2 regions of the Eremococcus coleocola ACS-139-V-Col8 genome follow, and region 1 is predicted to be linked to the other one. Evidence: predicted binding sites of a transcription regulator. Region 1 holds the regulator's gene; the other holds the start of a gene.
What was found. Region 1 encodes NrdR, which represses ribonucleotide reductase genes. Its sites were predicted from a motif close to ACACNATATATNGTGT; they were not measured.
Positions count from the first base shown of each region.

Region 2: the regulator NrdR is predicted to act here: its motif matches at 5,397-5,412, upstream of nrdD (anaerobic ribonucleoside-triphosphate reductase).

Region 1 covers NZ_AENN01000015.1:320,553-328,704, forward strand. Annotated here, with positions in the region: gene dnaI (primosomal protein DnaI) at 380-1,309, opposite strand; gene HMPREF9257_RS05255 (DnaD domain protein) at 1,306-2,712, opposite strand; gene nrdR (transcriptional regulator NrdR) at 2,709-3,221, opposite strand; gene coaE (dephospho-CoA kinase) at 3,257-3,859, opposite strand; gene mutM (DNA-formamidopyrimidine glycosylase) at 3,861-4,709, opposite strand; gene HMPREF9257_RS05275 (helix-turn-helix domain-containing protein) at 4,802-5,065, opposite strand; gene polA (DNA polymerase I) at 5,705-8,152, opposite strand, start outside.
Region 2 covers NZ_AENN01000017.1:203,703-211,854, reverse strand. Annotated here, with positions in the region: gene anmK (anhydro-N-acetylmuramic acid kinase AnmK) at 1-1,133, shown strand, start outside; gene HMPREF9257_RS07770 (mannose/fructose/sorbose PTS transporter subunit IIA) at 1,396-2,388, shown strand; gene HMPREF9257_RS07765 (PTS mannose/fructose/sorbose transporter subunit IIC) at 2,402-3,214, shown strand; gene HMPREF9257_RS07760 (PTS system mannose/fructose/sorbose family transporter subunit IID) at 3,229-4,146, shown strand; gene HMPREF9257_RS07755 (DUF956 family protein) at 4,282-4,653, shown strand; gene HMPREF9257_RS07750 (PaaI family thioesterase) at 4,789-5,196, opposite strand; gene nrdD (anaerobic ribonucleoside-triphosphate reductase) at 5,422-7,662, shown strand; gene nrdG (anaerobic ribonucleoside-triphosphate reductase activating protein) at 7,677-8,152, shown strand, end outside.

The DNA of each region.
Region 1 (8,152 bases):
TTTGGAGAGAATGGTAGTATATTTTAAAGGCCTCGCTCATAGTAAATCATTCCGCTTTTTTTATAAGTAGCTGATACTTTATTGCAGCATATAGTCCATCTAAGTCAATAGATTATTAGATAACTGAGTAACAATCGAGAAAATCAGAGATTTTCTTTCCTTTCGACTTGATTAACTTTCCGGTTTAACCAGGCAGCCGTTTATGATCAACTCTAAGTAGACAAAGACGATGCCAATCTATTTTATTCACACCGCCAGACAAAATTCAGTGCAAATCCATACTCATTCACACCGTCAATTCACTATTAACCATCATCTAGCCAATCCGCCCCACAAAAAAAGCCCACCTTCCGGTGAGCTCTATATATTAGACAGACTATCAAGACCGTCCCATCTGCCGGCGATTAGCCCCAGACAGGGTGGTTTCTTTGGCTAAATATTTAATTCGTTCCATAATCCGTGCAGCCTTGGTGGCTTCAACGCCACCCTTCACATTGGCCAAATGTTGTTCCAACTCGCGCAAGTTAAAATTAGAGGTAAAGAAAGTTGGTAAGGACTCTTTCATCCGGTATTCCAAGAGAATATTTAGGATTTCATCCCGAACCCAAGGCGTATTCGCTTCGGCACCGATATCATCAATAAAGAGCACATCCACTTGCTTCACCCTGTCCAGTAAGGACTGGACATTCTTGGTATTAATAGCCTCCTTCATATCCTGAACAAAAGTCGGATAGTGAATCATGGTAACAGAATGGTGACTTTCAACCAAACGGTTAGCCAAGGCACCAAAAATATAAGTCTTACCAACTCCAAATGGTCCTGATACATATAGACCCTGAAGGCCAGTTTGACCCGCTTCATAGGCTTCCACAAAATTCAACACTTCTTGCATCAAGGCCTTACGTTCAGGGGTATTCCACTCAATGTCTTTCAAGCTTGCCTGACGGACATCCTTGGACATCATCCGATTATTCAATAACCGGCCCATTTCCGCTTGCTTACGAGCTTGTAGAAAAGCTTCCGTCGGATGGTAGGCCACATCAATATAATGACGCCCTAAAACCAAACTTGGTACAAAGGCCGGTTTATCTTCCGCCGGTGCTGCTTCATAGGTTTTCATTGACGTCATAAATTCATTGAGCTTGGAGATAGATGCTTGTAAATAATCTTGATTGATCCGGTCCTGGTTGGCCTGCAAAAATTTGCGGATTGCTGGGTAAGCCATCAAATCACGCAAATGTTCCTGGTAGCGCGCCCGATTGCTTGCCTGGACGGGTAAATCTTTCATTATATCTTGAATTGATTTCATTCTTGATGGTCCTCCTTATACAACCTATCTAAGCGGGCTTGAATGGTTTCTTCATCCACTTCTTGACCCGTGTGATCCTTCAGGGGCTGACCTTCATTATTGCCGGCATCCTGACCTTGATCCATCCATGAAGGCCGTACTTCCCGGTAACTACCTGTTTTATTGCCCTGATAAACTTGGTAAGGTAGCTTACTTTGGTCTTTCTTAGTTTGGCCAATATAAGCCAAAATATCACTAATATCTTTGAGACCCTTTTGTTGCCATTCATTAGCCACCCGCTGCAAGTCAGACTTATACAAGTTAGGCCGTTTGGAAATAATTAATAAATAATAAATTAAAAAATTCAAACTATCCGTTGGTAAATTAGTTTTTTCTTGTAAGTCCTTGACAAAAAAATGTTCCTGGTCGGTCGCAAAGCCTTTTTTAGCTTCTTTGGATTTGATCAGGAAGTCTTGGACAGACATCACCTGGCATAAGGCCATAATATTAATGTCCTTGTCATTGAGTTTAGGATACTCTTGGTGTAACTTCTGTTTAATTTTCTGTAAACTTTTTTGACTTTGGACCGTAGATCCCTGGGCACCTTTATTCCTAAACTCAGGCCGGCGTTCGACTATCTCCTTCATTCGGTCCAGTTGCACCCGGCCATTCAAATGATTGGTGGCTAAGTTGGTAACCCGCACCAGGTCAATTTCATTCAAGGCATAAAGTTGATGCAAGCCTAAGACTTGTGCTTTAAGGTCACCGGTTAATTCACTGTGGTCAATGCCTTCTGCCATCATATACTTCAAATACTTGGCATAGTCAAAATTAGCTGAAGAAAGAATCGTGTTAGTTTCAGCTTCCTTAGCCGCTAGCTGACTAGAATTTTCTTGGTGGTGCCAAGTTTGAGACAGATTCAGATGATAAACTTGGTCAAATGCTGTCGTAATTTCAGTGAATAATTCATCATTCACCCGGTATTCGACCTGGGCTTGAACTAAATTATCATAGGCTATCTGACCAATTTGTTTGTATAACAAGGCAGAGTACAAAGGATGATTAAAAAAATCATACCAAGATAAAGGCTCATGTAATACATATAAAATCGTTTGTTTTTGGTAAGACCCCTGCGAACTCTTATCCCGATAGGTTTGAATTAAACCAATCCCTTCTAAACGTATCCGGGCTTGGTCAAATTGGTCTAGTCCCATATTTAACTGGGCCAAGAGTTGGGCATGAATAAAGGAATCGGATAAATGGTTTAAGCCCGTTTGAAACTGAAATAAGGTGACATAGAGGGCTTGAGCCTGGGCACCAATAATGGGTAAATAGGCTTGGGTCAAAACTTCCAAGTCTTGAACGGTCAAATTATGATGGCGGTTCACCACAAAGGGTTGGTTGGCTTGCATGATATGACTCATTGAACATCTAACTCCATTTGTTTTGGCCCATTCGGGTCATCTTTTTCATTGGCTGCCAATTTGGCTTCCATTTCTTCTAATTCTTTCAAAAACATTTCCTTAGATTGGAATTCCCGGTAAACAGAAGCGAAACGAATATAGGCCACTTCATCGAGTTCCATTAATAAAGGCATGACTAATTCACCGATGTCTCGACTTTCAATTTCATGGTCAGACCAATCGCGAATTTGTTCTTCCACCTTAGCTGCTAACTCGGCCATTTGCTCATGGGCCACCGGCCGCTTTTCAGCCGCTCGAACAATCCCCCGCAATAATTTTTCCCGGGAAAATTCTTGGCGGGTTCCATCGCGTTTCACTACTAATAAAGGAGCATGCTCAATCCGCTCATAGGTATTAAAACGATAATGACATTCAAGACACTCCCGCCGCCGCCGAATGGACCGCCCATTATCAGCCGGTCTAGAGTCAATTACTTTTGAATTCTGGACATGACACTTAGGACACTGCATGACTTCACTCCTTTACTTAGCTTGCTTATCTTCTATTATATTAATTCTGTCAAGGCTTGGTCAACTTGTTTCAAGGTATTTTCAATGATTCCGCGATTATCTATGACCACATCAGCTTGTTGGGCCTTCTCTTCAATAGGATATTGACTGGCAATCCGATCCTTGGCATGGTCCAGGTCATAATGGTTGCGATCTAACAAACGTTTTAACTGGGTGTCTTCATCCACATAGACTAACCAGACTTGATCCGGTTTGACTTGGTCCAAATAGTTAACCCCTACTTCAAAGTACAAAGGCATATCGACAAAAACCAGCTCAGCTCCGGCTTGCCGGTAGTCATCCAAGCCTGCTTTCGTCGCTTTAAAGACTAGGGGATGGACGATTTGATTCAAACGGTCCCGCCATTTAGAATCTTGAAAAACTAACCGTGCGACTGCATCTCGGTCTAGGTTGCCTTCTGGAGTCAAAACTTGAGGCCCAAAATCAGCCACAATCTGACTCAAACCTTGAGAACCAGGTTCTACCGCCTGACGAGACAGGATATCCGTATCAATGACAGGATAACCCTTTTCTAGTAAATAGTTAGAGACAGTCGACTTTCCTGTCGCAATACCTCCGGTTAAAATAACTTGCTTCATATTACACCTCATATAAGGGCTGACAAATAGGACAATAATGGGTACCGCGTTGCCCCACCACCATCTTCTCAATGGGATGACCACAACGGGGACAAGGCTGATCGGTCTGACCATAGACAGCCAATTGAACTTGAAAAGACCCTGCTTCCCCTAAGGAATTCAAGTAGGTTCGGATGGTTGTTCCTCCAGCCTCAACTGCCCGCGCTAGCACATCAATAATGGCTGCATGCAAACGGCTGGCTTGGTCATAAGACAAATCCTTTGCTGGAGTCAAGGGATGAATCTGGGCCTGAAATAAAGCCTCATCCACATAAATATTGCCCAAACCAGCCACTAATTTCTGGTCTAACAAGGCTGGCTTTATAGCTCGGGAAATCTTGCCTAAGCTGGCATAAAAGCCATCCAATTTAAAACTTTCCGGTGTCGGTTCCGGCCCAATCTTCTTCGCCTTAAAATAATCTGCTAATTCTGTTTGGGGCATGAGTTCAAAGCGGCCAAACTTACGCACATCTTGGTATTGGAGTTGACTGCCGTCGGTAAAGGTCATGATCAAATGCACATGTTTCCCTTTTACTTCAGGAATCTGATCAACCGGATAGTAGAAATACTTGCCTTCCATCCGTAAATGGGAAACCAAAGCTAGACCTTGACTCAAGACAAAGATCAAATACTTGGCCCGCCGGTCCATCCGCTCAATGGTCCGCCCTTGTAGTTCTTGACTCCACTTAAGCAAATCCATCTCTGTCTTCACAATCCGCGGCCAATAAATATCAACTTGGTCGATAGTCAAGCCAGTCACACACTGGGCCAAGCCTCGTCGGTTGGTTTCAACTTCTGGTAATTCGGGCATAAACACCCCTCCTAAATCTTACTCTCTATTATATTGGATTTATGACTATAAAGCGAATATACTAGCCAAAAATCATTCCTAAATTATCAAATCTATTTGACCTGATAACGGGTTCCCTGACCTCGCCCTATCTTTTCAACATAGCCCTGGTCAATCAGCTCTTCTAATAAATTCAAAACCTTATTCTTACCAAAATCATTTTCCTCAATCAGGTCAGAACTGGCATTGGCATCATATTCTAGAGCCCGATAGACCTTCTGTTGATTTTGGCTTAGACCATATATCGACGCAATCACTGGTAAAATAATTTGAATCGAATTCTCAAACCACTTAAATTGGGGCTTCACCTGACTCATTGCTTAGGCAGCTTTAATCCGCTGAATACCTATGTCGAAACTTTCGATTAAGTTTAAAGAACGCAAAAAAACAAACGTAAAGTTTTAACGTTTGTTTTTTGTCGTTTATGTAATTATTTTCCATTACAAGCCAAGAATAATCTCAGGTATTTTCTTTACTTTCTTGGCTACTCAAGCACAAAATCCAAATCTTTCCTCACTTATATATCCACTAAAGAACAAACCTAGATTCTTTCTTTACTTCAGCACCAACTAAAGAAATACTCTCTTCTACCGAGCTCCAACCACTGCCTCAAGCACCAAACCTTACCAGCACCCTCTCCCTTCTCTTCTTTTCTTTCTGATTGAATGTAAAAAGGCTTCAACAATCCATGCCAGTCGCACGGAGAATGGACTGGCGCACATCAAAGACTTGGCAGCTTGCCTGCTTAGTCTTTGAGTAGCCAGCCAAGTCCTTCAATGGGCCCGCCCATTGAAGGACGATTCCGCGACCTGCTTGGGATTGTTCGAAACCTTATATTTACTCAATTTTCTTTAATTTTGTCACTACTACCTTTTGCCAGCAATCACTATATTACTTTAATCAGTACTCACATTTGCCGGCACAAACCCTCTGACGACCTGCCACAGATTTTTGTCTTATTTCAACTCATACCAGTCGTTGGCTTGATTGTATTCCACCTTGAGTGGCACATCCAATTCCACACAGGATTCCATAATATCCGGCACCAAATCTGACAAGACTTCCATCTCCTCAGCCGGCCCTTCCAAAATCACCTCATCATGGACAGACAGCAACAAACGTGACTGCAACCCTTTTTCATCCAAAGCATCCTGAATCCGCACCATGGCAATCTTAATAATATCCGCTGCCGTTCCTTGAATCGGCGAATTCATGGCCGTCCGTTCGGCAAAGGACCGAATATTGAAATTGGAAGCATCGATATCAGGCAAATAACGACGACGCTTGAACAAGGTTTCCACATAACCCTTTTCCTTGGCCTCCGCCACAATATCCTCCATAAACTGGTGGATATCGGGATATTTTTCAAAATAATTCTCAATAAAAGCCTTGGCATGTTTCCGGGGAATATTCAAGTTGTTGGACAAGCCGTAATCAGAAATCCCGTACACAATCCCAAAGTTAACCGCCTTGGCTTGGCGACGTAGGTTGGCATCAATCACTGTGTCAGGATCCAAACCAAAGACCCGGCGAGCCGTAGCCTCATGAATATCTTCACCCGATTTGAAGGCTGCAATCATATGCTGGTCTTGAGCAATATGGGCCAGGACGCGCAATTCAATTTGGGAATAATCGGCCCCAAAGAGTTGCCAGCCTTCATGGGCTGGCACAAAAGCCTGGCGGATGCGCCGACCTTCTTCGATCCGGGCCGGAATATTTTGCAAGTTAGGGTCTGCCGACGATAGTCGACCCGTTTGAGTTAAGGTTTGGACAAAACGGCTGTGGATTTTGCCGTCTTCCTTGATATAAGTCGGTAGACCGGCTAGATAAGTCCCTTGAAGTTTGGAAATTTGCCGGTATTCCAGAATAGCGGGAATAATTGGGTGTTTATCGGCCAATTTCTCCAAGACATCCGCAGCAGTAGAATAACCGGTCTTGGTCTTTTTTATAATTGGTAATTCTAATTTTTCAAAAAGAATCACACCTAATTGTTTGACCGAGTTAATATTGAACTCTTCTCCCGCTAAGTCATAGATTTCTGCTTCCATTTGGGCTAAGCGTTCAAGTAAGGCTTGGTTCTTGTCAGCTAAAATTTGGGCATCGACTTTAACCCCTTGGATTTCCATCCGAGCTAGGACTCGGGCTAGGGGCATTTCAATGGTTTGATAAAGGTCCCACATATGAAGATCTTTTAATTGTTGGGTCAAGGGTTCCACTAAAAGACCCATAGCCTTGACCTTATTGGCTAAATGGTCATTTAATTCAGCCGAGTCAGGGACGGCTTGTTTTGCCCCCTTACCATAAACAGCTTCATCATATTTAACTAGGCTTGGCATGTCATTATTGGTTAACATATCGGCCAATTCTTTGGCTAGGTGGGTATCGATTAGATAATTGGCAATCATAATATCAAAATCAATTCCAGCTAGGTCTAAACCAGCGTTGGCTAAAATAACTTGGTCCCGTTTAGAATCAAAAAGAATTTTTTGATTAGAGGCATCTGCCAACCATGCTTTGAAGGCAGGGCTTTGAATGGCTTGGTCCCAATCAGCTAAGTAAATCTCATGACTGTCAAGGTCTTGCCAAACCAGGCCAATGACTTGGCCCATATGATAATTTTCTTCCAACATTTCGATATAGAGGGCTGCCCGGTCAGGAAGGTGATCAGCCTGAACTTGATCGACTTCAATCACTTGATAAAGCGGTAAATCTGCTGGTACTTCCTCGGCTTCAGCTTCCAAGCCAGTTTGGGCTTGCAATTGCGTTAAGAAGGAATTGAATTGCATTTGCCGGTAGAAATCCATTAACAGATCCGTTTGTTTTCCTTTATAGGCAATATCTTCGAGATTTTTTTCGAGGGGGACATTGGTAATAATCTCAGCCAGGTCCCGGCTCATCAAGGCATTAGCTTTGTCGTTAATTATATTTTCTTTCATCTTGGAAGGCTTCAATTCATCCAAACGGTCATACATTTCAGCCACCGTATTAAATTGATGGAGTAACTTGAGGGCCGTCTTCTCCCCAATCCGGGTAATACCGGGATAATTATCGGAAGAATCTCCCATAAGCCCCTTCATTTCAATGATTTGTAGGGGTTCCAGGTCGAACTTCTCCCGGATAACTTCAGGAGTATAGGCTTCTAATTCAGAGACTCCCTTGCGGGTAATATAGACCGTAACATTATCAGTCGCCAACTGAGTCAAGTCTTTATCGCCAGAAATAACAATCACTTCATCATCGGAATCGGCTTGACGGGATAGAGTTCCAATAATATCATCGGCTTCATAGTCGGCCATATCGTAGTATTGAATACCGTAGCCATCTAAGAGGACCCGGAAATAAGGCAACTGTTCCTTGAATTCGGATGGAGTCTTTTGCCGGTTACCTTTATATTCCTCAAACTG
Region 2 (8,152 bases), on a different contig from region 1:
CCTTAGATGGCATCGATGTGGCTATCTGTGAGATTGAAGGTCTTGACCAAAAGACCCAGGTTAAGCTGCTGGCATTTGATACTATCGCCTTTGAACCACAAACTTTGGCTAACCTAAGCCAGGCATTAAATCGTGACCAAGTGTCCTTGGCTGATATCAGTCGGTTAAATGTTGAATTAGGACAAGTTTTCGGTCAAGCAGTCTTAAGGGTGTGTCAGCAAAATGACTTAGACAGTAAAAACTTAGCTTTTATTGCTTCACATGGTCAAACCCTTTACCATGATACGTCTAATCAAAATAATATCCGCCATACCCTGCAATTAGGGGAGGCCAGTGAAATTGCGGCCTTGTGCCAGTGTCCCGTGATTAGTGATTTTAGGCCCATGGATGTGGCCTTAGGCGGTGCCGGTGCGCCCTTAGTTCCTTATGCTGAATGGGTCTTGTATCAGGATCCAAGTCGGACTCAAGCCTTACAAAATATTGGAGGAATTGGGAATGTAACGATTCTACCTAAGAGTGGGCGTTTATCGGATCTGGTGGCTTTTGACACAGGGCCGGGGAATATGGTGATTAATGAAGCCATGCAAATTTTATTTAATCAGACTTATGATAAGGATGGAAACCGGGCTAGCCAAGGTCAAGTACAAGAAAAATTAGCCCAGCATCTCATGGCGCATCCTTATTTGCAAGCCCCCTTACCTAAATCAACCGGGCGGGAGCTATTTGGTCGAGCCTTCACGCAAGAATTGATTGATGCTTTCCCTCAAATTAGTCCACTTGATTTTATTGCTACAGTAACTTGGTATAGTGCCGCTTGTATTGCTTTTCATTTAGATGGACATATTCCAGCGGTGCCTCAAGTTGACCGATTAATTGTGAGCGGTGGCGGTGCTTATAATCCGCAATTAATCCGGTATCTTAAAGAGCTAATGCCGAAAGTGGAAGTTATTCGGCAAGAAGACTTAGGTTATTCTTCTGAAGCTAAAGAAGCCATTGCCTTTGTGATTTTAGGTAACCAGACCTTCCATGGGCGGCCTTCGAATGTCCCATCGGTAACGGGAGCCAGTCAACCAGCTATCTTGGGCAAGATTACACCGTGGTTAGACCTCTCTAAAACAAAGAAATTTTCATAAAATTTATAGGTAAAGAATGGAAAAGGTAGATGTTTTATATGCCTTTTCTATTCTTTTTTTGTGGAGGTTATCCTTGCCTTTAAACCATGAGTTTTGTTAAAAATAATTAGACAAGTCTTTGTTTTTTTTCTATTAAAATCCTGTTCTAAAGGAAGTTTGCTTGAAAGTGATTGTGAAAAAATTATACTTGTCTGCCTGAGTGGAAGTGCTATAATATGAGAGGAATTATTTATTTCATTATTTAAAAAAAGGAGGTAATTTGATGGTAGGAATTATCATCGCAAGTCACGGTGAATTTGCAGATGGCATTAAGCAATCTGGTTCAATGATTTTTGGTGAACAAGAAAATGTTGAATCAGTTACTTTTATGCCAAATGAAGGACCCGATGATTTGCAAAAGAAATTGTCGGAAGCAATCGACCGGATAGATGGTGACGAAATTCTGTTCTTAGTTGATTTATGGGGCGGCAGTCCCTTCAATCAAGCCAATATTTTATTTGAAAAAGATACAGAAAAACGTGCCATTGTCGCTGGTTTGAACTTGCCAATGTTAATTGAAGCCTATGCCAGTCGGTTCAGTATGAATACGGCCCATGAAGTTGCAAGTGCGATTCTTAAGACAGCGCGCGAAGGAGTTAAGGTAAGACCGGAAGCAATTGATGTGGTTGAGGCTGCCCCAGAAGCAGAAGTGGCTCAAGCTACAACAGCTGAAGGTGAAATTCCAGAAGGCACTGTTCTTGGTGATGGTCAAATTAAATTTGTCCTTGCCCGGATTGATACTCGTCTCTTACATGGTCAAGTTGCAACATCTTGGACAAAGACTACCAATCCAGACCGGATTATTGTGGTGTCTGACCGTGTAGCTCACGATGATTTACGTAAAAAGCTAATCGAACAAGCAGCCCCTGCAGGGGTGCATGCTCACGTTATTCCGGTCGATAAGTTGGTCCAAGTTTATAAGGACCCTCGTTTCGGAGCCACTCGTGCCATGCTTCTGTTCGAAACACCGCAAGATGCATTAGAAGCAGTAGAAAAAGGTGTTGAGATTCCAACGATTAATGTTGGTTCCATGGCCCATTCAACTGGTAAAGTCATGTTGAATAATGTTTTATCCGTTGATCAAGCTGACGTGGATACTTATAAGAAATTAAAAGACTACGGCGTTAAATTCGATGTTCGTAAAGTTCCAGCAGATAAATCAGGCGACTTATTCAAATTAATCGCTGATAAAGCTGGTTCTGGCTTAGCACTTTAGAAGGAGGATTAAAATGGACTTTAATTTACTATCCATTGTCTTAGTTTTAATTGTGGCTTTTTTAGCTGGGATGGAAGGGGTTCTTGACCAATTCCAATTCCATCAACCAATTATTGCTTGTTCTTTAGTTGGCTTAGCTACTGGTCATTTAGCTGAATGTATTATCTTAGGGGGCGCTTTACAATTAATCGCCTTAGGTTGGGCTAATATTGGTGCGGCAATCGCACCCGATGCTGCCTTAGCCTCTGTGGCTTCTGCTATTATTTTTGTTAAAGCGGGCGACTTCTCAGCTGATGGCCGGAATGTGGCCATTGCAGCTGCCATTACCTTAGCAACTGTTGGTTTAGTCTTAACTATGGTTGTACGGACTTTATCTGTGGTGATTGTTCACCAAGCAGACAAAGCGGCTGAAAAAGGTGATTTTAATGGTGTGTCTTTATGGCATTATATTGCTCTAGCATGTCAAGGTCTTCGGATTGCTTTACCTGCAGGTGCCTTGCTCTTCATTCCATCTGCTGCGGTTCAATCAGTTTTAGGTTCATTACCTGTATGGTTTACTTCTGGTATGACGATTGGTGGTGGGTTTGTCGTAGCGGTTGGTTATGCTATGGTTATTAACTTAATGGCAACCCGAGAAGTATGGCCTTTCTTCTTCTTAGGCTTTGCCTTAGCTCCATTAAATGAATTAACTCTAATTGCAACTGGTATTATCGGTCTCTGCTTGGCAATTATCTACTTAAACCTAAGCAAGAATAAAGGTGATGGCGGTAACGGTGGTTCATCTAACTCAGGTGACCCATTAGGCGATATTTTAAATGATTATTAAGGAGGAAAAGACAGATGACTGAAGAAAAACGTATTACTTTATCTAAAGCAGACCGTCGTAGCGTTATGTTACGTTCTCAATTCCTCCAAGGTTCTTGGAATTACGAACGGATGCAAAATGGGGGTTGGGCTTATGCTTTAATCCCAGCGTTAAAGAAATTATATCCACAACATGATGATGCAGTAGCGGCATTAAAACGTCACATGGAATTCTTTAATACTCATCCATACTTAGCTTCGCCAATCTTAGGGGTAACCTTAGCGATTGAAGAGGAAAAAGCAAATGGAGCTGATATTGATGATGCAGCCATCCAAGGGGTTAAAATCGGTATGATGGGTCCGCTAGCAGGTATTGGTGACCCAGTCTTCTGGTTTACCGTACGGCCAATTCTAGGAGCAATTGCCGCTTCTCTAGCAACCGGTGGATCTATTATTGCACCTTTATTCTTCTTTATTGCTTGGAACATTATCCGGATGGCCTTTTTATGGTATACCCAAGAATTAGGCTACAAATCTGGTTCTGAAATTACCAAAGACCTTTCTGGTGGGTTGCTTCAAACGATTACCAAAGGCGCTTCTATCTTAGGTATGTTTATCATGGGTATCTTGGTACAACGTTGGACCTCAATTAACTTCCCAATGGTTGTTTCCCGCGTGCCTTTATCTGAAGGAGCTTATGTTGAGTTCCCTGATGGTGCCGTGGATGGAGGTAAATTACAAGAAATCTTAGGTCAAGTTGCTTCTGGAATGTCTATTTCACCTGAAAAGGTAACGACGCTCCAAAATAACTTAGACCAATTAATTCCTGGTTTCGCAGCCTTACTACTAACCTTTGCATGTATGTGGTTGTTGAAGAAAAATGTTTCTCCAATCATTATTATCTTTGGTTTATTTGCCATTGGTATCTTAGGCCACTTAGTAGGTATCTTCTAGAAACTTCTCTATTCTATAAAAATCTCTTGTCGTCTGACTTCTTGGGTCAGAATGACAAGAGGTTTTCTTTCATTGAGGGATATTTAAATTAAACCAGGCCTATGCTAAAATAAAGCTTAGTAAAGGAGCATGACAATGGTACAATCTCTTAACCGAAAGGTCGATTTTAACACCAAAGCCAATCTTATGTCAGGGGGGGTTGGCAGTAAACATGGCGATATTTTAATTGGGGACCAAGCCTTTGAATTCTATAATGAACGTAATCCGGAATCCTTTCTACAGATTCCTTGGGTCAGTATTGAAAAAGTCAGAGCCCAATTATTCTTTGGCGACCGTTATATTCGAGGCTTCTTTATTGATACAGACCAAGGTGTCAGCTTCAACTTTATTGTGAAGGATGCCGGTAAAAGTTTGAAAGCTATGCGAACTTATTTAGGCAATGAGAAAATTGTCCGCAATGTTCCAGTCTTTTCTTTGAAACGTTTATTTAAACGAGGGCAAAAGTAAATTAAGGCATAAAATAAGCAAATAAATAGGGCGGGACTGGGCAAAAATGCCCAGTCCCGTTTATATACTTAAATATTAGATGTTTTAGCGCAGTGATGATGGTTATAACTGCTTTAAAAGACTGAGTCCTACTAATTAAGGATTAACCGCAATCATGGTCCCCTGGAATTGAAGCACTTGTTTGCCAGAGTCTAAATCAACCACATCGGCTTCTACAACGGAGACTTGCTTGCCCGCTTTAATCACTCGACCGGTGGCCAGAAACCGATCGCTGGCGGCAGGGCGTAACAAATTGACCTTGAACTCAATACTGAGAACCTCACAACCTTCAGGTAACATGGTCAGGGCGGCATACCCAGCGGCCGAATCTGCAATAGAAGTGGTTACACCGGCATGGAGGAAGCCTGTTTGTTGAGTCAAGTTTTCATTTTTTTCTAAATAGATTGAAACTTTTCCTTCCTCAACAGTATCCAATCGTGCCCCCATACTCTTTAAAAAGGTCTGACGATCAAAGGATTCTTGGACGCGTGAAACAATATCCATATTACATATCTCCTTTCGAATATATAGAATTTTAGTTCACAAGTTGAAACTATTGTTATTGTAACTTGTAAGCGTTTTATGGTCAATAAAAAAGTGTTAACCCTGTATAAGGTAAGTTTATAGTTGTAAAACAAAACGCAATCTTGTATTGACATTATTCTCCAGATGAACCACAATATATATGTTATATAAAAATAAAAACACAAGATATAGGGGTTTGCTAAGATGGAATTATTAGATAGAAAAGAAACTTACATGGGCTTAGCTTCAATGCAAGTGATTAAACGGGATAAGCGGCAGGTTGCCTTTGATGCGTCTAAAATTCAAGTGGCCATTGAAAAAGCTGTCACTGAAGTGGAAGGTCAAGTATCAAGCCAACGTTTGGTCGAGATTGAAGCTTTGGTGGCCGAAATTTTGACGACGATTCAAGAACGATTTACACGCGATATTAATATTTATGAAATACAAAGTATTGTTGAACAACACTTACTACAATCAAATATGCCTGAGGTGGCTCATGCCTATATTGACTACCGGGTTAAGCAAGATTTTGCCCGGGCTGATGCCACGAATATTAATCACCGTATCCAGTCTTTATTAGATCAAGATAAGACCGTGGTTAATGAAAATGCCAATAAGGATAGTCGGGTTTTTAATACCAAGCGCGACTTAACCGCTGGGATTACAGCCAAGGCGATTGGCTTACAAATGTTACCGCCCCATGTGGCTAATGCCCACCAAAAGGGTCAAATTCACTACCATGACTTGGATTATCATCCTTACATGCCCATGTCAAATTGTAGTTTAATCGATTTTAAGAATATGTTCGAAAACGGCTTTACGATTGGGAATGCGGAGGTTGAACCACCTAAGTCTATTCAAACGGCAACCGCCCAAATGGCCCAAATCATTGCCAATGTGGCTTCCAGTCAGTATGGTGGAACCTCAGCTAATCGGATTGATGAAGTCTTGGCTCCTTATGCTCAACTGAATTTAGAAAAAAACCGTCAATTAGCGCAAGAATGGATTGACAATCCAGAAAAACAAGAGGAATTTGCGGTAGCTAAGACCAAAAAAGATATTTATGATGCTATGCAGTCTTTAGAGTATGAAATTAATACTTTGTATACTTCACAAGGTCAAACGCCATTTACGACTCTTGGCTTTGGTTTAGGAACCTCTTGGATCGAACGTGAAATCCAAAAGGCGATTTTACAAGTCCGGATTAAAGGGATTGGTAAGGAAGCACGGACGGCTATTTTCCCTAAACTGGTCTTTACTTTGAAAGATGGGGTTAATTTATGCCCTAAAGACCCTAACTATGATGTGAAGCAATTAGCCTTGGAATGTGCCACCAAGCGGATGTATCCAGATGTCTTGATGTATGGCAAGATTATTGATATTACCGGGTCATTTAAAGTGCCGATGGGATGTCGTTCTTTCTTACAAGGTTGGAAGGATGAAGAATGTCATGAAGTCAATGATGGCCGAATGAACTTAGGGGTAGTTACCATAAACTTACCGCGGATTGCCCTAGAAACTGCTCATGACCAAGCCGCTTTCTGGGACTTATTGGCAGAACGTTTGGATATTGTGGCGGATGCTATGGTTTACCGGGTCCAACGGGTTAAAGAAGCGACCCCTGAAATGGCTCCCATTCTTTATCAATATGGGGCCTTTGGCAAACGGCTCCGTCCTGATCAAGCCGTGGATGAACTCTTCAAGAATAAACGGGCTACTGTTTCTTTAGGTTATATTGGTCTTTATGAAGTGGCAACGGTCTTCTACGGCCCTGATTGGGAGCATAATCCCAAAGCCAAGGCCTTTACTTTAGAAATCATGAAACGGTTGAAGGCTAAAGCCGATGCTTTAGGGGACCAATATGGCTATCATTTCTCCGTTTATTCAACCCCATCCGAATCTTTAACCGACCGCTTCTGTCGTTTGGATACTGAATTATTTGGGAAGGTCAAAGATATTACCGATAAGGAGTACTATACCAATTCTTTCCACTATGATATTCGGAAGAACCCAACCCCCTTTGAAAAGATTGATTTTGAAAAAGATTATCCCCAATATTGTGGCGGTGGCTTTATCCATTACTGTGAATACCCTAATATGCGGCAAAATCCTAAAGCTTTGGAAGCCGTTTGGGATTATGCCTATGATAAGATTGGCTATTTGGGAACAAATACACCAATTGATCATTGTTATGAATGTGGCTTTGACGGGGACTTTACCCCAACAGAATTTGGCTTTAAGTGTCCACAATGTGGTAACCACAATTCTGAAACTTGTGATGTGGTTAAACGGACCTGTGGTTATCTAGGTAACCCACAAAAACGCCCAATGGTGCATGGTCGCCATAAAGAAATTTCAACCCGGGTAAAACATATGTCTTCTAGTCAAGTGACACAATTAAGAAATCAAAAAGCCAAAGAGGCTGATGATCATCGGACCCTATAGGAAGGAGCTGGCCTATGAATAATCCTAAACCAAAAGAATGGTTGGCCAGTGAACTCAGTATGGGCAAGATTGCTGATTATAAACCCTATAATTTCGTGGATGGCGAAGGCGTCCGGTGTTCTATTTATGTGTCGGGTTGTCCCTTTGCTTGTAAGGGGTGTTATAACCGGGTGGCCCAGAACTTTAATTATGGTAGGCCCTATACCTTGGAGTTGCAGGAACGAATCTTGGATGATTTAGGGGCTCCTTATTGTCAGGGTTTAACCTTACTGGGTGGTGAACCCATGTTGAATACCAATGTCTTGATTCCTTTATGCCGGGCGGTGCGTGACCGCTTTGGTGCTAGTAAAGATATTTGGTCTTGGACAGGTTATACCTGGCAAGAGTTGATGGTCGATTCTGAGGATAAGTTAGAGTTATTATCCTTGATTGATGTCTTGGTGGATGGTCGTTTTGAGATTGATAAGAAGGATTTAAGCTTACAGTTTCG